Regions from separate parts of the Priestia sp. P1_B12_1 genome, predicted to be linked through region 1. Evidence: riboswitches for the same ligand, from Rfam matches in the RefSeq annotation. Region 1 holds a riboswitch; the other holds the start of a gene.
The links. Region 1 has a riboswitch for thiamine pyrophosphate ahead of AC1D0Y_RS23140 (thiamine phosphate synthase). Riboswitches for the same ligand answer to the same signal wherever they lie in the genome.
Positions count from the first base shown of each region.

Region 2: linked by a shared signal. The riboswitch ahead of thiM (hydroxyethylthiazole kinase) and the one ahead of AC1D0Y_RS23140 (thiamine phosphate synthase) in region 1 are both predicted to bind thiamine pyrophosphate.

Region 1 is NZ_JBFTZR010000009.1:57,679-66,306, forward strand. It holds gene AC1D0Y_RS23100 (NAD(P)-dependent oxidoreductase) at 1-162, shown strand, start outside; gene AC1D0Y_RS23105 (hypothetical protein) at 201-398, opposite strand; gene gpmA (2,3-diphosphoglycerate-dependent phosphoglycerate mutase) at 580-1,305, shown strand; gene thiD (bifunctional hydroxymethylpyrimidine kinase/phosphomethylpyrimidine kinase) at 1,336-2,145, opposite strand; gene AC1D0Y_RS23120 (thiazole biosynthesis adenylyltransferase ThiF) at 2,168-3,187, opposite strand; gene AC1D0Y_RS23125 (thiazole synthase) at 3,184-3,951, opposite strand; gene thiS (sulfur carrier protein ThiS) at 3,957-4,160, opposite strand; gene thiO (glycine oxidase ThiO) at 4,157-5,284, opposite strand; gene AC1D0Y_RS23140 (thiamine phosphate synthase) at 5,268-5,891, opposite strand; TPP riboswitch at 6,013-6,113, opposite strand; gene AC1D0Y_RS23145 (hypothetical protein) at 6,272-6,487, opposite strand; gene crcB (fluoride efflux transporter CrcB) at 6,535-6,924, opposite strand; gene AC1D0Y_RS23155 (fluoride efflux transporter FluC) at 6,925-7,341, opposite strand; gene AC1D0Y_RS23160 (amino acid ABC transporter substrate-binding protein) at 7,665-8,486, shown strand; gene AC1D0Y_RS23165 (amino acid ABC transporter permease) at 8,470-8,628, shown strand, end outside.
Region 2 is NZ_JBFTZR010000003.1:380,899-389,526, reverse strand. It holds gene AC1D0Y_RS12995 (UDP-N-acetylmuramoyl-L-alanyl-D-glutamate--2,6-diaminopimelate ligase) at 1-890, shown strand, start outside; gene AC1D0Y_RS12990 (hypothetical protein) at 988-1,494, opposite strand; gene AC1D0Y_RS12985 (GNAT family N-acetyltransferase) at 1,664-2,128, shown strand; gene AC1D0Y_RS12980 (TetR/AcrR family transcriptional regulator) at 2,447-3,046, shown strand; gene AC1D0Y_RS12975 (MFS transporter) at 3,143-4,360, shown strand; TPP riboswitch at 4,552-4,660, shown strand; gene thiM (hydroxyethylthiazole kinase) at 4,734-5,540, shown strand; gene thiE (thiamine phosphate synthase) at 5,554-6,198, shown strand; gene AC1D0Y_RS12960 (pyridoxamine 5'-phosphate oxidase family protein) at 6,227-6,655, opposite strand; RNA gene ssrS (6S RNA) at 6,803-6,980, opposite strand; gene AC1D0Y_RS12950 (hypothetical protein) at 7,090-7,710, opposite strand; gene AC1D0Y_RS12945 (helix-turn-helix transcriptional regulator) at 7,864-8,316, shown strand; gene AC1D0Y_RS12940 (anti-sigma factor) at 8,466-8,628, opposite strand, start outside.

The sequences.
Region 1 (8,628 bases):
ACATACTTGCCTGAGGGTGAAATAACAGGCACATATCGAGTGGAAAAAGATATTTTACCAGCTGATGCCGTTAAAATTTCAACGGGAGATACCGCTCACTTTACCTACCATGAGATATGGGCTCAAAAGTTTTCCAAATGCCGCGTTGGAATTGCTTATTGAAAAATCGGGAGAACTTTTCGTTTTCAAAACGAGAAGTTCTACATCCAGAAAATACCGATTATAGCTAATCCACCTAGAACAAAACCTCCTATTTGACCAACGAGAGCCGGTGTCAAAACAGGCTTTCCTTTTTCTTTCTCTAATGTGCTAATATCAAGCTTCATCTGATACATTTCTTCTTTTAAATCTTCAATTTGGCCGTGCAGCGCTTGAATCTGACGTTCTTGGTCACTCATCGACTATCTTCCCTTCCCTTTTTTATTTTTATCATATGCGTAAAAAAGTTAAAGCTTTACTTTTTGGCATCACTTTTTCTAAATGATAAAAACTCCTTTCCCCGGCTTTAGGATAAAAAACTCTTTCCTTCTCATAATAAAAAAGAATAGAGTCCTTAGTCACTGTTGAAAGGAGAACACGATGATAAAACTTGTGTTGATTCGGCACGGACAAAGCGTGTGGAATCTGGAAAATAAATTTACAGGCTGGACGGATGTAGATCTTTCTAAAAATGGATTGCAAGAAGCGCGAGAAGCTGGAAAAGTGCTAAAGAAAAACGAATATACTTTTGATATTGCCTATACTTCTGTTTTAAAACGATCCATTCGCACTCTGTGGATTGTCTTACATCAAATGGACTTCATGTGGATTCCCGTATATAAATCTTGGAGGCTGAATGAACGGCACTACGGGGCTCTTCAAGGTTTGAACAAAGAAGAAACCGCAAAAAAATTTGGAGAAGAGCAAGTGCATTTGTGGAGAAGGTCGATGAACGAACGCCCTCCTGCTTTAGAGACAACAGATATTCGCTATGAAGCTTCTAACCCTAAGTATAAGGAATTAGCTAAGGGACAATTTCCTGTAACGGAAAACTTAGCCGATACAGAAAAGCGGGTTCTAGAATATTGGAACGAAACTATTGCTCCTTCTATTAAAGCTGGCAAAAAGGTTATTATTTCCGCTCACGGTAATACGATTAGAGCTCTGATGCAGTACTTGGATAACATTTCGCCTGATGGCATTGCGAACTTGAATATTCCCACAAGCGTGCCGCTTGTGTATGAGCTTGATGATAATTTAAAGCCCATTAGACATTACTATTTAGGCATCGATGGAGAGATTCCTACACATATTCCTTCTTCATAAAAAACGTGCCTAGATTGTAGGCACGTTTTTTTATATGTTTGAACGAAAGTATTTTCCATACGCCCAGTGATTAGTAGGACCGTGTCCGGAACCAATTTCAAGCGTATGCTTAATCGCATAGTGAACAAAATCGGAAGCGGTTTGAACTGCTTCAACCACGCTTTTGCCTTTCGCTAGTTCAGCCGTGACGCAAGCAGCAAACGTGCATCCTGTTCCATGTGTATGCTTTGTATTCATCTTTTCATGCTTGATTTCAACGTACGTATGACCATCATACACTATATCAATCATATCTTGATGAGATTGATCATGTCCGCCTTTAATTACCACGTGCTTTACACCCAGCTCATGCATCTGTTTTGCCGCTTCTTTTCGATCTTCAATCGTGTGAATTTCTTTACCCGTGATGACTTCCGCCTCCGGTATGTTCGGCGTAATGACTTCACAAAGAGGCAATAATTCTTTTAGAGCCTGTACGGCTTCTCTTTGAAGAAGAGACTGACCGCCTTTTGCAATCATAACGGGATCAACTACAACATTTTGCAGTCCGTACTGTTTGATTTTACGAGCCACTGCGTAAATAATATCAGCACTGAACAACATACCTGTCTTCACTGCATTAGGAAATAAGTCAGTGGCAATTGAATCTAACTGCGTTTCAACTGCTTCTACTTCTAAAGGATAAACTCCTTGAACGCCAACTGTATTTTGTGCAGTCACAGCTGTAATAACAGACATGCCAAAAACGTCACGCTCTTGAAATGTTTTTAAATCTGCTTGAATGCCTGCTCCTCCACCGCTGTCTGATCCAGCAATGGTTAATGCTTTTGGTACTGTCATGCTTGAAACCTCCATCTCTTTCTTACCCAATATACCGATGATAAAGTGACTTTGCTTCTACTATATCGTTTGTTCCATGGACAAAGACGCGCCCATCTTGAAACATAACTAAACGGTAATCATCTACATAAAAAGAAAGCAGATACGGATTCTGTTCAATTTTATATCCTTTTTCTTTTAATCGTTCACCTAAAGACTGCAGCGGCTGCTTGGCTGATTTGCCCGGACGGATTTGTACCGTGTTTCTTCCGCATAGCACAGCTGTTTTCGTTTGATTTTCATATTGTAAAAAGGGATACGTTTGTTCACTGCCGCATGAGCGGCAAGCAGATTTGCGAAACACGTTCACATTGATGCTCGTATACTCATTTTTCCATACGTCAAACGAAACAAGTTCCCTCCTGAGCGCATTCCAGTCTCCGACTAATATTTTTAACACTTCTGTTACTTGATGAGCGACTACCATTTGGACAGCAGGACTAATAATCCCCACTGTATCACATGTTAACCCTCCAAGCGGTACAGATTCAAGCAAACAGGATAAACACGGTGTTTCACTTGGTATGATAGTATAACTAATTCCATAACTTCCTACACATGCTCCATAAATCCAAGGAATATCATATTTTTGTGATAAATCATTCATTACAAGGCGTGTGTCAAAATTATCGGTTGCATCAATCATAACATCTACCCCCTCAACAAGCTGTTCTAAAACTTGAGGGGTACCGTCTGCTACGTGCGCTTCTACTTTTACATCATGATTAATATCGTGAAGCCGTTTTTTAGCGGCAATTGCTTTTGGGATTCTTTTATCAGCATCTTTTTCACTATATAATTGCTGCCGCTGAAGGTTGCTCCACTCTACATAGTCCCGGTCAATGAGCGTTATTTTCTTTACCCCCGCTCGCGCAAGAGCCTCGGCGTTCCCTGTTCCAAGAGCACCTGCTCCTACAATCAGAACATGCTTTTCTTGAATTAGCTGCTGTCCGCCTTTTCCAATAGGTTGAAACAGTTCTTGGCGGGAATAACGATTAATCAACCGATACTCATCCCTTCTGTTGGACTGCTTGCCGTTGCATATTGTTTCTTTTCAATACGTCCTGCTTCAAATGCTGCTCGTCCTGCTTCAATCGCTAGCTTCATAGCACGAGCCATTTTCACAGGATCTTTTGCTCCTGAAACAGCTGTATTTAATAAAACACCATCTGCTCCTAGCTCCATAGCTTGAGCTGCGTCTGAAGCCGTTCCAATACCTGCATCTACAATTACTGGAACAGTTGATTGTTCAATGATAAAACGCATGTTCAACGGATTAATAATACCTTGACCTGAACCGATAGGCGAAGCTCCTGGCATAATGGCATGTACGCCTAACTCCTCTAAACGACGCGCAAGTAAAACATCATCTGATGTGTAAGGTAAAACGGTAAAGCCCTCTTTTAACAGTTCTTCACTGGCTTTTAATGTTTCAACTGGATCAGGAAGCAGCGTTTTATCACATCCAATTACTTCTACTTTCACCATGTCACAAAGTCCAGAAGCCTTTGCTAATTTAGCAATACGTACGGCCTCTTCTGCATTTTTTGCTCCAGCAGTGTTAGGCAAAAGAGTGAAACGCTTCACATCAAGCGCTTCTAATAAATTAGGCTGATTTTGATCAAAAATATCCATTCGTCTCACAGCAAATGTTAAAATTTCTGTTTCTGACTCTTCTACCGCTTGACGCTGAGTCGTAAAGTCCGGAAATTTCCCTGTTCCTAATAATAAACGTGAATTAAATGTATATTGTCCAATTTTTAACATACTCTTCATCCTCCTCCTACAAATGAAACGACTTCTAATGCATCTCCATCTTTCAAACTTGCATCACTATGTTCTTCTTTTTGTAAAATATTCTTGTTTAGCTCAACAATTATCACTCGTTCATGCAAGTTCTGAGCCTGCAATAAGTGCTGAACCGTTTCAATTTCATCTCCAACAGTAACGGTCTTACCATTAATGATTAGATTCAATGAACTCCCTCCATTACTCTAGTTAGCTGAAATGATGTAAAAAATGAATGATTCGGCTTTTTCCCTAACAAAGCATCAGCCATAATTTTTCCAGTTGCAGCACTTAATAAAATACCATTTCGGTAGTGGCCAAATGCCATGTGTAGATTCGCTATTTCAGGATGCTCTCCTAAATAAGGCCAGCCATCATTTGTTTGTGGACGAAGACCTGCCCATGCTTTTTCAAATGTAGCATCTTTAATAGCCGGCAGAAGCGCAGAAGCTTTATTCAGCAAAAATTGAATACCTTGTGCAGAAACCGTCTTGGTAAAATCATGCTGTAGCTTAGTTGCCCCTATTACGATTCTTCCACCAGTCTTTGGCACTAAGTAAAAACCTTCATCTAAAAAAATCGTTTTAGAAAGCAGCGGCTTATGACTTTGCAGAGCAATACACTCTCCTTTTACAGGAAACACCTGACCTAAATGTTCAGAAGAAATAAAGCGTTTAGCCCATGAGCCTGCTGCAATAACTACTTTTTCTCCATAAAAAGAGCCTTTGGATGTCTGTACACCTTTTACCGTTTCATTTTCCATAATAAGAGAATGAACGTCACAGTATTCGAATACATCTGCTCCGTGATACAAGGCTCCATGAGCAAGAGCTTGGGTTAACTTAGCCGGAGCTAGCTGGCCGTCTCCCGGTATTGTAATGGCTCCGTATATGTCTGGAGAGAGCCCGGGTTCTAACAAACGTGCTTCTTTTACATCGATCCATCTTACATGTTCATCCCACCGGTGGTGCTGAGCGGCTTTTTTCTTTAATACGTGTGCATCTTCTTCTGTTACAGCAACTTTTAATAAGCCTTTTTGAATGAGCTCTACGTCGATAGCCGTTTTTTCTTTTAGTTCCTTCACCAGTTCAGGAAACATGCTTCTGCTCTTAATAGCAAGGTCTAAAAGAGGACCTTCTTCATCAATTTCAGCTTGAGCACCTAAAATACCAGCGGCTGCACTTGAAGCTTCACAACCAATTTGATTGCGTTCAAGAATAGCTACTGACGCTCCTTGTTTTGACAAATGATAAGCGATAGAAGAGCTGATTATACCTCCTCCGATTAACAGTACATCATAATGCTGCTTCATTTTCTCCACCTCCAGATGTCCATATATGAGAATATTGTTTAATCGCTTTAAGGGGATCTTGCGCAAGCATGACATCAGACATCACAGCTATACCGTGTGCTCCTGTTTGAAGCACCTCTTTGGCATTTACAGGTGTAATTCCTCCAATGGCAATAACCGGTATCTGCACAGCATCTACTACTTCTTTTAGCGCTGCTACCCCTCGACTTCTTAATCCTTTTTTTGAACGTGTTGAATAAATATGTCCGTATAGAATGTAGTGAGCACCATCTTTTTCAGCTTCTAAAGCCTCTTCCACAGAGTGAACTGACTTTCCGACCATGAGAGAAGGAAATGCGTCTATAACAAACGAAACGTCTAAACTATGATAGGCAAGCTGTACGCCTTTTGCTTTTAAAGCATGCGCTACATCAACTCGATCGTTCACAATAATTTTAGAGCAACAAAATGGCAGGCTTTCTAGTAAACATTGAATCTGCTTTGCCGTTTTTTCTTTTTCTCTAATATGAACGGCGCCCGCAAAAGGCGCGATAGCTGTTAAAATTTTTTGAAGCTCTTCGATTGGCTGCTTATCTGTTGTAATGACATGAAATTTAGGAATATCCACATGATCGAAACCTTTCCATTCAGAATAAAGAGAAATTTCAATCACTTCATCTTGTTTAGAGGGCTTTATTACATACAAAAAACCACTCTACAACGTAGAGTGGTTAGCATGCATCTTTATGTAAACATGATCGCCACTTCCCTACGCTGGTCCAAACCAGATCAGGTTCAAAGGGTCCGAAATACATTCGTCTCAGCTTCAAAAGCTCCCCTAGTGATTGCTATTTATTGATTTTGTTTTCGTACTTAAAATTATAACACAACTAGATGTAAATACAATATCCCTTTATGCTCTTACGGCTCTCTTCCTTTTATAGAGGTATCTTTTAGGCTTCTTTACTAAGAGGCTCGGCGCACCGCATCATTCTGCTTTTTATATGGTTAGTAATCGGTATAGTCGTCGAATTCTTCTTTGTCTTTTTCCTTTTTCCGATCCCATATAAACAGCAGGAGTAACATAATAAAAGTTAGAATATAAAAACCGTAAAAAATAAATGCTGCCACAACATTTATAAATAAAAATAAAAAACCGATGATCTGACCTGCAACAGCTACAATCAACAAAATGTATTTCCAAACTTCTGCTTTTCTATCCATTCTCTACTTCTCCGTCTTTTTGTTTTTCCCTACTAGAAACGTTCTCTTTACTTAAATAAAAACGTCCCTGCCAGTAAACCGACTGTAAATAAACCAACTGTTCCAAATGCTGAAATCCCCACGTACGCCAACATTTTTCGATAAGATTTTTCTCGAATTAACTGTACGGTTTCCATACTAAACGTTGAAAAAGTGGTAAAGGCACCAAAAAACCCAATGCCAATCATTAAAAATATTGAATCATCATAAGCATGACTCGGAACCTTTCCATAATAACTACCGTAAAAAAGACCAAGTCCAAACGCACCGAGCAAGTTTACAAACAGCATTGATACTGGAAAAGGAGGGTTTGAAACTGTTTTTGTAACTTTTAAACCCAAAAGATAACGGCATATTCCTCCAGCTGCCCCGCCAAGTGCCAAGCTCACTATGCTCATTTACTTCACCTCATGTACTTTCACTAAATTTTTTCCTGCCGCTTCACCGCATAGATAGCCTGCTAAAGCAAGAAAGATTCCACCTACTAAAGAGACAATTACATAAATGGCTCCCCCAAATAAATGGTGCTGAGTGAGAGAAATGACGTCTCCTGCAAACGTTGAATACGTTGTAAAACCGCCGCATACGCCAACTCCTAGTCCAAGCTTTATCCATTCTTTTGGCTTTTTCCACACAAAAAATCCTGTTAATAGGCCTAGTATGAAGCTTCCTAATAGGTTTTCAATTACCGTTCCTATTGGATAGCCCGTATATAATAAGGAAAGATTCAGCAAATAACGTGCATATGTACCAGCGATAGCACCAAAGGCAATTGAGATTAAGTTTATGGCTTTCATCATATCGCTCCGTTTCATAAATTCTTCTTTAAGTGTACCATAAGGAATTTATTTCTACCTTAACATTTAACTATATGTTTATTGCACCAAAAGTCATGAAAAAATGAAAGAGAAAATCGTCGCATGAAACTTCCTTTTTACTCCTCAAATCTCCCTTAAAAATCCACTTAATCCAAATTTTAAAATCTTTCTGTATCCTTATGACAAACCGTGTATAGAAGGTATATTTCCCTTATTTTAAGTCACATTAATCGTATAAGTTTTTTTTGTTGACTTTTGCTGTGTTCTTGTTTAGTATCACAGAGTATCATTTCCTATCAGAATACTAGGGGGTTTAGAAAATGAAGAAATTTGCTGCACTTTTGTCGCTACTATTAGCTTTCACAGTTGTGCTTGCCGCATGCGGTTCTAGCTCAAAAAATGAAGCAAACAATGGAGACAATAAATCTGCACAAGAAGATTTATATAATAAAGTGAAAAAAGATGGCGTATTAACAATTGGAACTGAAGGTACATACCCTCCGTTCACTTTTCATGATGACAAACAAAAGCTAACTGGGTTTGATGTAGAATTGGCTCAAGAAGTAGCTAAACGTCTTGGCGTAAAAGCTGAGTTCAAAGAAACACAGTGGGATGGCATGTTTGCTGGATTAGATGCTAAAAGATTTGACATGATTGCTAATGAAGTTGGTATTCGTGAAGATCGTCAAAAAAAATACGATTTCTCTGATCCATACATCCAGTCAGGCGCTGTATTAATTGTTCGTAAAGACGAAAAAGATATCAAATCATTTAAAGATTTAAAAGGAAAAAAATCAGCGCAGTCATTAACAAGTAACTATAAAGACATGGCTCAATCTTATGGTGCAAACATTACGAGTGCTGAAGGTTTTGCTCAAGCAGTAGAACTAATGAGCGCAAACCGTGTTGATGCTACAATCAACGATAAATTATCGTTCCTTGACTATAAGAAAAAGCACCCTAACGCACCTATCAAAATCGCGGATGAAAAATCCGATGGTGCTGCAAGCGGCTTTATGTTTAGAAAAGACAGCGGTAAGTTAGTGGATAAAGTAAACAAAGCATTGAAAGATATGAAAAAAGACGGAACATACGCAAAGATTTCTAAGAAATGGTTTGGCGAAGATGTTTCTCCTAAATAATATTTTTCCTGATGGAGAGCGATTGAATCAATTGATTTCAATCGCTCAATCATCTCTCTTACCAATGGTAAAGGGAGCTATTCAATATTCTATTCCACTAACATTAATAAGCTTTGCCATAGGCATTGTGTTAGCTGTTTTA
Region 2 (8,628 bases), on a different contig from region 1:
ATGTCGCCATTCACACAAATCTTTCAGAAGAGCACTTAGAGTATCATAAAACGTTTGAGCACTATAAAAAATGCAAGATGAAATTATTTCAGCAGGCAAAACATGCCGTTATTAATATAGATGATCAGGACATGGGTAAAGACTTGAGCAGGCTATTTGAAGGACCTAAAGTCACGTATAGCTTATTAAATAATGCGGAGGCAACTCTGCAAGCAAAAAACATTACTGTCAAAGAAGGGGGCTCTTTCTTTGATTTACTTTATAAAGGACAGTCATACAAAGTAGCAGTGCCTGTATATGGCGATTACAACATTGCTAACGTGCTAGCGGCCATTGGTACAGCTCTTCATTTTGAATACCACATTGAAGATATTATTAGCGTGCTTCCTAAATTGGAAAGTCCAGAAGGACGCTTTCAAGTGATAGAAGGTCCTAATAACCAAAAAGTGATTTTAGACTATGCCCATACGCCTGTTGCCCTTACGCGTTTAGTAGAAGAAGTAAAAAAGATGGAGTATAACCAGCTCATTGTCATGATTGCAGGGATCGGCATTCGAGATTTTAATAAAATGCCTAAAATGGCGCGTGTCATTGAAGGAAAAGCTGATGGAATTGTCGTAACTGTTGATCATCCAGGTCATCATGATCCGAACGTGATTGTAGATCAAGTAATGACAGGTTTTTTAAATCCAAGCGCAAGTAATATTCACCGTGCCCCTACTCGAACAGAAGGAGTATTAAAGTCGCTTTCTTTAGGAAAGCCAAATGATATTATTTTACTTACAAGCGGCTGTATTAACGGCGCTCAGCTTGTAAAAGGAAACGAAATTCCGCATTCAGATGAAGAAATTATTGCCTCTTATTATGCATCGTTAAGCAATATTTCCTAATACTCTTCTTCGTTTATCGAACGAACGTGGAGAAATTGAAACAGCATACGAAAGAAGGTCTCTTACTATTTTTAGAGACCTTCTTTTTGCATCAAAACTATAGGCTGTTTTCTCGCTGTGTTTTTAGTTCTTCAATTTTTACATCATGTTCTTTAGCCAGCTTTTTAATAGCGGCATTGTAATCGCGTATCCCTTTTCGTGCCTCATCAAGCATAGCGTTTGCCTCAGCAATAAGGTTGCGGTCCTGCTTTTCTAAAGCGCTGACAATTTTAATGAAAGCATTATACTGGGTATTGGCAGCCTTTATATAGCCTTCATGAACCTTTCGAAGATCGTCGGTTTCTACATCGATGTTTTCCAGTTCGTCGACAAATTTACGATAGGTAGGAATGACTTCACTCGTCATCGTATCATACATCACTGCGTCACTTGTGTAGTTAGCGCCTGTAACAGAATCGTATGCGTCAATCGCTTCTTTTTCAAGCTGAGCGGCTTTTTTTAAATCTTGATTGTTATAGTCGATTAAATCATCTTGAACAGGATCACTAAAGCAGGCGGATAATAAAAACAAAAGAGGGACAAGACAAAATAAAACCTTCTTCAACGAATTTCACCTCCGTTTAACAATGTATGAAACATCTGCTTGGCAAAGTCGATTTTAATAACTGTGAAAAAGAAGGGAGTGTATAAAAGGATTTTTAAAGGTTGACAGTGAATTTATTCATAAGTAGGTTTGTAGTTGACCGCCCGTTAGTAGCAGGAAGGAAGAGAAAATGATTAAAATAAAAAGAGACCACTTAACGAACAATGAAGTTATTGAACTAGTAAGTTCTCACCTTCAAGGAATGAACTTACATTCACCTCCTGAAAGTATTCATGCTCTAAATATTGAAAGCTTAAAACACCGTGATATTACGTTTTGGAGCGTGTGGGAAGACAGACAGCTAGCAGGGTGCGGGGCTATAAAAGAGCTAGATGAGCATCACGGAGAAATTAAATCGATGCGAACAGCCGCGGCTCATTTGCGAAAAGGCATTGCTAGGGAGCTGCTGCAGTACATAATAAATGAAGCGAAAAAACGAGGATACCGACGCTTAACCTTAGAAACAGGATCCGCTTCTGCTTTTGAACCGGCTAGAAAGCTATACGCCAGTTTTGGATTTTACGAGTGCGAACCGTTTTCTACCTACAAAGAAGATCCATACAGTGTATTTATGACAAAGAAATTGAATGATTGATTAAAAGAGGCCGGAACAAAAGTATTTTAGTCAAAGAAGATCCGAACGATGAATCAAAATTTTTGATGAAGAATCCAACTCGTTCGGATTTTTTTATGGTGATGGTGAACGTAGGTTTCATATATGCAGTGGCTTCTAGCGGTTGATTTAGTTATGTCTCAACCTCTTTGTTTTTTTGTTTTGTCATAATTCATATAAAAAGGTATAAACTAGATTTTTTCACTAGACAAAAAGGATTTTCCTATGTAGTATAGGTGTCAGATAATACAAAACGAATGTTCAGTATAAATAATAAATGTGCCGGGCGGTGGAAATAGCTTGAATAAAAAAAAGCTTCAAAGTGAACAAACCAAAAGAAAAGTGGCAGATGCCGCTAAAGCATTGTTTTCTCAAAAAGGCTATAAAGCTACATCTATTGAGGAAATTGTAGAAGCTACGGGAAGCAGTAAAGGGAATATTTATTATCACTTTAAAAGTAAAGAAGGGCTTTTTCTCTATTTAATAGACGAATGGGATCTCGAGTGGGAACGCAACTGGAAAGAAAGAGAGTCTCTTTACAAAACAACAAGAGATAAGCTTTTTGGAATTGCGGAGCAAATCATTTTAGATGATTTAAATCATCCTCTTACGAAAGCTGCCGATGAGTTTTTTAACAACGAGGAAAAGGGCAGCGACATCGAAGAGCGAATTGATGAGATGGTGAAACGACACGTGGAGTTTAACCGGGAGCTTTTGCAAAAAGGCATTGATGAAGGAGAGTTTTCTCCTAAAAATGCAGAACAGCTTGCAGTGATTTTAGAAGGGCTGTTTGTTGGAATGAGCCGCATGTCTCGAAAAACGAACACGGAAAATGCCCTGAAGCTTTACCATTCAGCAATCGATGTATTTTTAAACGGAATCATAGCAAGGTCTTCTTAAATAATCGGGGATGCTTATTGCGGTAATGAGTAATCCCTCATTATTTTGTATTTTTATAGACCGAACGTTCAGTATTTTTGTAATCAGGAGGTTTATATGTCATTATTGTTAAGAAATCGAGCGGCGATTTTGCTGCTCATGCTAAATATTTTTATTGTTTTTACAGGAATCGGTCTCGTTATTCCAATTATGCCAACATATATGACGGAGCTTCATATCAACGGCAGCGTGATGGGGCTTTTAGTAGCGGTGTTTTCACTGACTCAATTTTTGTTTTCACCTTTAGCGGGTCGGTTATCAGATTCGTTAGGGAGAAAGAAAATTATTGTAGCGGGAATGATTGTTTTTGCCTTGTCTGAATGGTTCTTTGGTTCAGTGAGTACACCTCTTTTATTATTTTTATCGAGAATGTTAGGCGGGGTTGGGGCCGCGCTCATTATGCCTGCTGTTATGGCCTATACAGCGGACGTGACGTCTGCTAAAGAACGCGCTAAAGGAATGGGCTATGTGACGGCGGCGATTACAACAGGATTTATTATTGGACCCGGTATCGGCGGCTTTTTAGCTGAATACGGCATGCGTGTACCATTTTATATGGCCGCAGTAGCAGGAGGCTTGGCTGCAGTGATTACGCTTCTTGTTTTGCCAGAGTCTCGTCCTGTACAAAATCATGCTGTTTCAAACAATGAGAATCCAAAAGAAGAGCGGCTGCTACTGCAGCTTATGAATTCTTATAAAGAACCTTATTTTTTAAGTTTAATTATTGTTTTTGTGACATCGTTTGGATTATCCAATTATGAAACGATTTTTTCACTATTTGTTGATCATAAATTTAGCTTTACGCCAAAAGATATTGCGTTTGTTATTACGTTCGGCTCTATTGCGGGGGCTGTAGTGCAGGTTACGATTTTTGGGTGGATTTTAAATAAGTTTGGTGAAAAAAGAGTGATTTCGTTTTGCTTGATGATGACGGGACTTTTTATTTTACTTACGCTATTTGTGCACACGTACTGGCTTATTATTGTTGTGACATTTATCGTTTTTTTAGCAACAGATATTTTACGTCCGGCAATCAGCACGCAAATGTCGATGATGGCACAAGACGACCAAGGATATGTAGCCGGACTAAATTCTGCTTATACAAGTCTTGGAAATATTATTGGCCCCGTTGTAGCAGGCTTTCTCTTTGATATAAACATTAATTATCCGTACGTATCAGCTGCACTTGTACTGCTTCTTTGTTTTCTTTTATCTTTAAGAGCAGGGAAGGACAGAAAAACAGTTGTGAGAAATCAAGCGGTTCAAGAGAAATAACCATAAGGAAAAATGATAGAATTCTTAGGGAATAGAAGACCTCCAGTAGCTTACTGGAGGTCTTTTGATTATTCTTTGAGGAATGGTGTAAGCTTTAAAGCGCCACTCAGCCTATAGAGAAGCTTTATTTTATCGGCAAAACAGTGAAATGGTTGCAAATAAAAAAGGTTAATAGTAAACTTTAAACGTAACAAGAATAGTATGGGAGCTTGCGCGGGGCAGGCTGAGAGTACAGGGACGCCTGTTGACCATTTGAACCTGTTGGATAATGCCAGCGCAGGGAATGTGAGTACATACCAAAGCACTTTGCGCATGCAAGGTGCTTTTTTGTCTTTTTTGCAGTGTTAAAACTAAATGAAAAGAGTGAAAAAACATGGATATTAGTAAAATTTCAGCTCAATTAGAGAAAGTAAGAGACATAAGTCCGCTTGTTCATAATATTACGAATGTTGTGGTAACCAACTTTACAGCAAATGGACTGCTTGCACTAGGAGCTTCACCTGTTATGGCTTATGCGAAAGAAGAAGTGGCTGACATGGCACGAATCGCCGGAGCGCTTGTCTTAAATATGGGTACACTGACGGCTCAAGAAGTAGAAGCGATGAGAATAGCAGGAAAATCAGCAAATGAAAATGGCGTGCCGGTTATTTTCGATCCTGTAGGAGCCGGAGCGACCCCGTTTCGTACAGAAGTAGCACGTCAGCTTGTAGAAGAATTAAATATGGCAGTTATTCGTGGTAACGCTGCTGAAGTTGCGAATGTAGTAGGCGAGTCATGGCTCATTAAAGGCGTTGATTCATTAGAAGGGCAAGGAGACGTCATTGAACTTGCTGAGAAAGCAGCGAACAAATTAGATACAGTGATTGTTATCACGGGTAAACAAGATGTAATCACAGATGGAAACAAAACGTATACAGTAGACAACGGTCACCCGTTATTTACGAAAGTGACGGGGACTGGATGTCTGCTGACATCAATTATAGGAGCTTTCGCTGCTGTAGAAAAAGAATATGTCGAGGCAAGCGTTGCTGCTTTAAGTTTTTACGGAGTGGCAGGTGAAATCGCCGCAGCGAAAAAAGGTGAAGAAGGGCCGGGAAGCTTTCAAATTGAGCTGTTAAACCAGCTTCATCTTTTATCTGGGCAGGATATTGAATCATATGCAAGAGTACATCAACGTTAAAAGGAGCCGGAAAATGACAAACAAAGAAATCAAAAAGCTGCTGCAAGTTTATTTTATAATGGGCAGCAATAACTGTACAAAAGATCCGAGAGCAGTGTTGAAAGAAGCAATTGAAGGCGGCGTTACTGTGTTTCAATTCCGTGAAAAAGGCGAGGGTGCCCTAACAGGAGAAGCGAAATATCAGCTGGCGAAGGAACTTCAGCAAATTTGTCAGCAGCACAGCGTTCCTTTTGTTGTGAATGATGATCTTGACTTAGCGATCCGCTTACAAGCAGATGGCGTTCATATTGGACAAGAAGATGAAAAAGCTCATATTGTTCGAGAGAAAATAGGAAAAGGAATTGTAGGCGTCTCTGTTCATAATGCACAAGAGCTGCAGCAAGCGATAAAAGACGGGGCGGATTATGTAGGAATGGGGCCTGTTTTTCCTACGTCTACAAAAAAAGACGCAAAAGCAGTGCAAGGTACAAAGTTAATTGAAGAAGTACGAAACCAGAATATTGACTTTCCAATTGTAGGAATCGGCGGGATCACGCCTGAAAATGCCAAACAAGTAGTAGAAGCAGGTGCAGATGGCGTTTCTATTATTACCGCGATTAGCTTAGCAGCGTCTCCAAAAGAAAAAGCAGCTCAATTGAAAGAAGCGGTAGGAAAATAAAAAAAGCGCACAGTGTGCGCTTTTTTTATTATAGCTGAACAGTTTGAGGAGTTTCTTCGCCTTCATTCATAAAGCGAATTTCGTTCGGCGTAATTTCAAGAACAACATACTCAGGGTCATTTGGACCGTCAAACCATTCTTTCATGTGATCGTTCCATATACGTCCTTTTAATTGATCACCAGTACGAAGAACAGCTGTACCAGATAATTCTAAGTATTGATCGCCATATCCTTCGCCGCTGTAGCCCAATAGTACGTGCACGTTCGGATTGGCTTCGATTTCTTCTGCCTTATGTGTATTGATATTTGTTGGTGTGTAAAGAGCGATACCATCTTCATCGCTAAAGAATGTCATATAGCGAGAGTGGGGTTTGTTGTTTACAACTGTAGCTAATGTTCCTACACGATTTCCTTCTAATACTTCGTTTACTTTTTTAGCAATTTTTTGTTCATTCATTTTATCCATCTCCTTTATTACTTTTTATGTTCCTCAATCGAAGATAAATAAAACATACATGTCTAAAAAAAATATAAGTTAACAATAAAATAATTATGTAAACTAATAAAATAAAAAATAAAAAAAGCTAGCTACAGCTAACTAAAAAATAAGCCCGCACTGCCGTAACCCTAAGTGTCTTAAATACCCAGATCTACTAGGTGGGTGCCCTCATAGCCGGGTTTAGCGTCCCAAGAAGGGCGTGCTATCTGCAGCTAAATTTTGAGCTCCCTTTTAACACTCAAAGGTTTAAGACAACATGAGTATACGCACAGCGCAGGTATGTATAACAAATGTAAATAAGATGCCGATATATAAATGTTTTCTAATTAATCAACTTTCATCGTACAAGAAATTATTATAACGGAATAATGAATGGAACGCAAGACTTTTATTTAAAGTTTTTCTTCTCTAACATCTTGGCGGGGAAGCAGTAACAAAATAAGAAAAGGGCCGGCAACTGGAATGAAACATAAAAGAAGGTAAGGCCGGGATGCTATCCTTTCTTTTGTCATAACGGAGTAAGAAAGCCACGTTAAAACAAAAAAATCAGCGGTCATCACGCTAACAAGCTGTGACTGCATAAAAGCTTCTCCATAAGCTTTTATTGAACCTATGGATAGTCCGTATACGTAACCTGCAATCGTGAGCGCTAAGCATAGTCCAATCCATAGACGAGAAGAAATGATAGTAATGAAACGTGAAGGAATACGCGAATGTTTTCGAACTTTTTGTCCTTTCCAATGATAATAGAACAAAAGAGAAAAAGCTCCAACCCCAAATGATAGAAGAGAAAATGGCCATCCAGGCAGTTTGTATGTATCTTTTTTACAGATCATTACCATAAACAATATTGGGAAAAGTCCCAAAAAAGAGAATACCATAACCACGAGCGGATCTACCTGTTGAAAATTTCCTGTGATAAGTTTTTTAAACAGTAAATCATCAGAGGCGCTTGCTCCCGGAGCTAGCAGAAAGGCGTATAGTACAAGCACAGCCCATACAATGATATACATATTCTCAACTCCTTTTAATTGTTTTGGTGTACAAAAACCATTTCAGTATATTTCCCCGTCTTGTGACGAAGGGAAACGCTTGAAACTCTTCTTTAATTAGGTGTAATATTACACTAAAGAAATGTACGTGTATAGAAAGAAAGGGCTGTGAAAATGAATAAACAAGAAGTAATTAAATCAGTATCGGATAAAATACGATTAATTCGTTTAGAAAGAAACTATTCACAAGACAGAATGGCTGAAGTCATTGGTATTTCCAAAAAAACATTGGTTCAAATTGAAAAAGGGCGCACGGAAGCAGGGTGGACGACCACTGTTGCAGTATGCGGTTTGTTTGGTGACAGTGAAATCCTTCAATCGGTTTTAGGAGACGTTCCTTTAGAAGTAGTAGAAATCATTGCTCATAACGGCGTATCTTCTCCAAAAGATAAAACGCTCGGAGGAAGAGTATGGTGGAAAGAAATTCAAAAAGAAGGCTCTTTTCGTCTGCAGCAAAATATGATTAGTCAGCACTATCGCATTTTAGATGACCAAGACTATCGATGGTTTAGTTCATTTGATAAAAGCGAAGCGGTAAAAAGGTTTGAACAATTAACGAATGAATAAAAAGAGGCCGGGACATAACAAAATCACTGCATATATGAAACCTACATTCACTCTACTCATAAAAAAATCCGAACGAATTTGATTCTCCATCAGGAGTCTTGATTCATCGTTCGGATTTTTCTTCCACTGCTATACTTTTGTCTCGGCCTCTACTGATTCATTAACGTACCTGACGAGGGACGACTGAACCAATTCCATAGCTCTACATCTCCAAGTGACGCATATGTGATCGACGGATCATTTTTTAATTTCAGCAGTTTTTTTGTAGGCCCTGTAATCACAACGCCGTACACACCGACGCCGTGTTTTTTT